Regions from separate parts of the Neglectibacter sp. CSJ-5 genome, predicted to be linked through region 2. Evidence: riboswitches for the same ligand, from Rfam matches in the RefSeq annotation. Region 2 holds a riboswitch; the other holds the start of a gene.
What was found. A riboswitch is a leader RNA that binds a small molecule or an ion and turns the genes downstream of it on or off. The one in region 2 is predicted to bind thiamine pyrophosphate.

Region 1 (2,463 bases), on a different contig from region 2:
ATGGGTGTCGCCCCGGAGCATTTCTTCGTCGAAAATGTCCCGGCATTTGATATTTCCACCATGTGGCGTGTGCTCGTCATCGCCATTTTGTGTGCGGTTGTCAGCATGCTGTTCTGTTGGATGATGCACAGCGGCGCAAAGCTCTTCAAAAAGCTTTTTAAAAACGAATTTCTCCGCGCGGCGGTCGGCGGCGTTGTGGTGATTTTGCTCACATTGCTTGTCGGTACGCGCGCGTATAACGGCGGCGGTATGGACGTCATCGAGCGCATTTTTGAAGAGGGCGTCGTGCGTCCCGAGGCATTCTTGCTCAAGATGATCTTTACCTCCGTCACGATCGGCGCGGGCTTTAAGGGCGGCGAGATCGTGCCCACGCTGTTCATCGGTGCCACGCTCGGCGGTACGCTGGCGCTGCTTGTCGGTCTGAGTCCTGCGTTCGGCGCGGCCATCGGCATAGCGGCGCTGTTCTGCGGTGTGACGAACTGCCCCATTGCGACAATTCTGCTCAGCGTAGAGCTCTTCGGCGGCGAAAGTGCACTGTTCTGCATGATCGCGGCGCTTGTAAGCTTCCTGTTCTCGGGCTATTTCAGCCTTTATTCCGGACAGCAGCTTATTTATTCGAAATTGAGCGAAAAAGAGATCAACGTGCGCGGACACTAAGCCGAGAACACAGGCAAAATCTTGACAAAACGCACTTGGCGTGGTAGAGTAAATACGCGGAAAACGCAAAAAATAATAAACGGGGTGCTCGTATACGGGCTGAGAGGAGGGTGTGACCCTCGACCCGAAAAACCTGATTTGGATAATGCCAACGTAGGGAACGGAAATATCCGGGTATGTGTCATTATCACATGCCCTTTTCTTTTGTTCCGAAACACGCATTAGGAAAGGAACAGAAAATGGAATACACAACGCAAATGGATGCCGCCCGCAAGGGTATTTTTACGCCGGAAATGGCGAAAGTTGCCGAAAAAGAGCACTTGGAGCCGAAAAAACTCATGGCGCTCATGGCGGAGGGCAAGGTCATCATCCCGTGCAATAAGGTGCATACATGCATAGAGCCGAACGGTCTCGGCTCCATGCTGAAGACGAAGATCAACGTCAATCTCGGCACGTCCCGCGACCTCACCGACCTTAACATGGAGCTTGAAAAAGTAAATCATGCGGTCGAAATGGGCGCGGAGGCCATTATGGACCTCAGCTCCTTCGGCGATACGCAGAAGTTCCGCCGCAAGCTGACGCACGAGTGCCCGGCGATGATCGGCACCGTGCCGATCTATGACGCGGTCGTTTATTACCACAAGGCGCTCGGCAAAATCACTGCGCGCGAGTGGATTGACATTGTGCGCATGCATGCGGAGGACGGCGTAGACTTCATGACCATCCACTGCGGCATCAATAAAGAGACGGCGAAGAAGTTTAAACGCAACCGCCGTTTGATGAACATCGTTTCCCGCGGCGGCTCCATCATTTTTGCATGGATGGAAATGACCGGCGAGGAGAACCCGTTCTTCCAGTATTTTGACGAAATTCTCGACATTTGCCGTGAATATGATGTGACGCTCAGCCTCGGCGACGCATGCCGCCCCGGCTGCCTGCAGGACGCGACCGACGCTTCGCAGATTGAAGAGCTCATCACGCTCGGCGAGCTGACCAAGCGCGCGTGGGAAAAAGACGTGCAGATCATGATCGAGGGTCCCGGCCATATGCCGCTCAATCAGATTGCGGCGAACATGGAGATTCAGAAAACGCTGTGCCACGGCGCACCGTTCTATGTGCTCGGCCCGATCGTCACGGACATCGCCCCGGGCTATGACCATATCACCTCCGCCATCGGCGGCACGGTGGCAGCCATGAACGGCGCATCGTTCCTGTGTTACGTCACGCCCGCAGAGCATCTGCGCCTGCCGGACGTGGACGACGTGAAGGAGGGCATCATCGCGGCACGCATTGCAGCGCATGCGGCTGACATCGCAAAGGGTGTTCCGCACGCGATGGATTGGGACAACGAAATGGCAGTTGCCAGAAAGAAGCTTGACTGGAACGCGATGTTCGACCTCGCAATCGACCCCGAAAAGGCGCGCCGCTACCGCGAATCCTCCCGCCCGGAGAAGGAAGACACGTGCAGCATGTGCGGCAACTTCTGCGCGGTGAAGAACATGAACCGCATCTTAGACGGCGAGATTGTCTCCATCTTCGATGAATAATTTGAGCTCATAAGACTCCTATGTGATTTGAATAGAGAACGGCACAGCCTTGGGCTTCCTCCCGGGCTGTGCCGTTCTCGTTTATATGGGAATAGCCACCCCGGTTTTGCCGGGGTGGCTATCAGGCTTTACGGATTCGTCAAAATCTGTGCCAAGTCCGAATCCTTGCCTAAGATAATGGTTTTCTCGTCGCCGTTTAAGGTGCTCTTTAGGGCTTCAAGCGCCTGCGTGAGTTTGTAGAACTCCTGCTTATCCTCGG
Region 2 (2,463 bases):
GAGGTGTAGCGGTCGTTGACATTTTGAATGATTGTGGTAATCTCCGGGTGAAGCTTTAACAGCGCACGGGTGAAATTGTTGCGCGCGGGGAAGATCGGCGTACCGGTGACGAGCACAACCATGACTTCGCCGGTCTGAAAGCCGCGCTTGACGAGCACATGGCGCAAAAAGCCGCGCCCGGTGACCTCGTTATACGTTGTCATTTTGAAATCGCGCAGCAGGCGGCGGATATCGACGATGATGCGGTCGGCAATTTCGTCTTCCGTCATGCAACTGTCCACGGCGACGATGTTGTGCGTGCTGCTCTGGTAAATGCCGGAGATGATACGTCCGGCACGCGTGGTGCCGAATGCGGCCTGTACCTTGTTGCGGTAGTGGTAGGGGTTCTCCATGCCGATGATGGGCTCTACGCGGCAGAATTTGCCGAGCAGGCGGATGCACGTGCGCTCCTTGTGCGCGAGCTGTTCCTTATAATCGAGGTTCTGCAGTTGGCAGCCGCCGCACTTTTTGCTGTGCGGACAGCGCGTTTTGTTCTGTGTGCTTTCCATTTTTATATGTCCTTCCGTAGTTTAAATCGGTTTTAGCGTTTTATTTTATGAATTTGCCTTGCAAATTCATTGGGAGACCCCCTAATTGTGTCTCCCACACCACAACAGTCCACCGGACTGTTGTGGTTCCCATCCTGCTTTTTGTTAGGCAAAAGGTGTTTCGTCGTCTGCGGACGACGACTTAGGGCGCTGCCCTAATGAACCCAAGCGAACGCACACGTTCGCTTTAAGCTTCTTGAAAAAGCTTAAGCAAAACTTTTAACCACCGTTGCCGTTGGCTTATGTTTCTTTTATACTATCATTTTGTTTCTCCAAAATCAAGAAAAGCCTTGTTTTCTGCCCGAAAACACAAATTTTGGTTGAAAAGCGAAAAGTTCCGTGCTATACTGAATGTGAAAAAAGGGTGCTGACGTATAAAGTCGGCTGAGAGCGGCGTGAACGCCGAAACCTGTTACCTGATTCGGATAATGCCGACGTAGGAAAATACGCTTATTCTAAAGTGCTTTTTATGCCGCGTGCCGAATGGGTGCGCGGTTTTTGTTTTCTCCGCTTTATCCCCTAAATCTCGGTAGAAAACCGGAGGAATGAACTATGAAGAACAACAATACAAAAAAGCTTGCGGCCTGCGCGGTTATGGTCGCACTGGGCGCTGTGCTCAGCATGATCAAGGTGCTTCAGATGCCGTTTGGCGGTTCCATTACGCTGCTTTCCATGCTGCCCTGCGCCATGATTTCCATCATGTACGGCCTTAAGTGGGGCTTTGCGGCTTCCTTTGTGGAATCCGTCGTTCAGCTTGCGTTCGGCATCACGATGGACGGCATCCTCGGCTGGGGCATGACGCCTTCTGCTCTCATCGGCACGATTCTGCTCGATTACATCGTGGCATACACGGTTATCGGCATTGCGGGCATTTTCCGCAAGAAGGGTTATGTAGGCATTTGCTGCGGCACGGCGCTGGCTGTTGCGCTGCGCTTTGTGTGCCACTTCATTTCCGGTGCCATTATCTTTGCAAACTTTGATGAGTTTGTGGCGTTCGGCGCTTCCTGGGTGGGCCACCCGTGGCTTTACTCCTTCTGCTACAACGGCACTTACATGCTGCCGGAGCTCATCTTCACAGTTATCGCGGCGGTTATTCTGTTCCGTCTGCCGCAGATGAAAAAGCTCATCGCGGACGAGGGCGAATAAATCCAAACAAGCGGAAATTTCGGGCGGTACTCTGCGGAGTGCCGCTTTTTCGTATAAAATCCCGCCGCGGTAGTTGTGTATCTTTGAAAAACGTGGTATGATTGATAAATCATAAGCGCAGCATCCAGCTGCACGAAGCCGTGCAGCAGCCAGCGGCGCGAAAGGAGTTTAACAAATGAAGAAAGTTCTGAAGCCTGAAGAAAAGACCATGGAAAAAATCGTGGCGCTCTGTAAAAACAGAGGTTACGTGTACCCCGGCTCCGAAATTTACGGCGGTCTGTCCAACTCTTGGGACTACGGCCCGCTGGGCTGCCTTTTCAAGGACAACGTAAAAAACGCGTGGAAACGCAAGTTCGTGCAGGAGAGCCGCTACAACGTGGCGCTGGATTCCGCAATCCTCATGAACCCGGAAGTCTGGGTGGCAACCGGCCACGTGGGCGGCTTCTCCGACCCGCTGATGGACTGCAAGGACTGCAAGACCCGTCACCGTGCCGATAAGCTCATTGAAGACTTCACCGGCGAATCCGCAGACGGCTGGACGAACGAGCAGATGCAGCAGTTCATCGCCGACAACAACATTGCCTGCCCGGAGTGCGGCGGCCACAACTTTACGGATATCCGCCAGTTCAACCTGATGTTCAAGACGTTCCAGGGTGTTACGGAAGACGCAAAGAGCCAGCTGTACCTCCGCCCGGAGACTGCACAGGGCATTTTTGTCAACTTCCCGAGC

Region 1: it holds a riboswitch for thiamine pyrophosphate, as region 2 does, so the genes downstream of both, thiC (phosphomethylpyrimidine synthase ThiC) here and R2K26_RS09900 (energy-coupled thiamine transporter ThiT) in region 2, are expected to answer to the same signal.

Annotation. Positions count from the first base shown of each region.
Region 1 is NZ_JAVYJC010000012.1:34,868-37,330, reverse strand. Features, by position in the region: gene R2K26_RS15050 (chloride channel protein) at 1-657, shown strand, start outside; TPP riboswitch at 728-835, shown strand; gene thiC (phosphomethylpyrimidine synthase ThiC) at 897-2,204, shown strand; gene R2K26_RS15040 (protease modulator HflC) at 2,333-2,463, opposite strand, start outside.
Region 2 is NZ_JAVYJC010000004.1:207,066-209,528, reverse strand. Features, by position in the region: gene rlmD (23S rRNA (uracil(1939)-C(5))-methyltransferase RlmD) at 1-548, opposite strand, end outside; TPP riboswitch at 938-1,047, shown strand; gene R2K26_RS09900 (energy-coupled thiamine transporter ThiT) at 1,140-1,733, shown strand; gene R2K26_RS09895 (glycine--tRNA ligase) at 1,909-2,463, shown strand, end outside.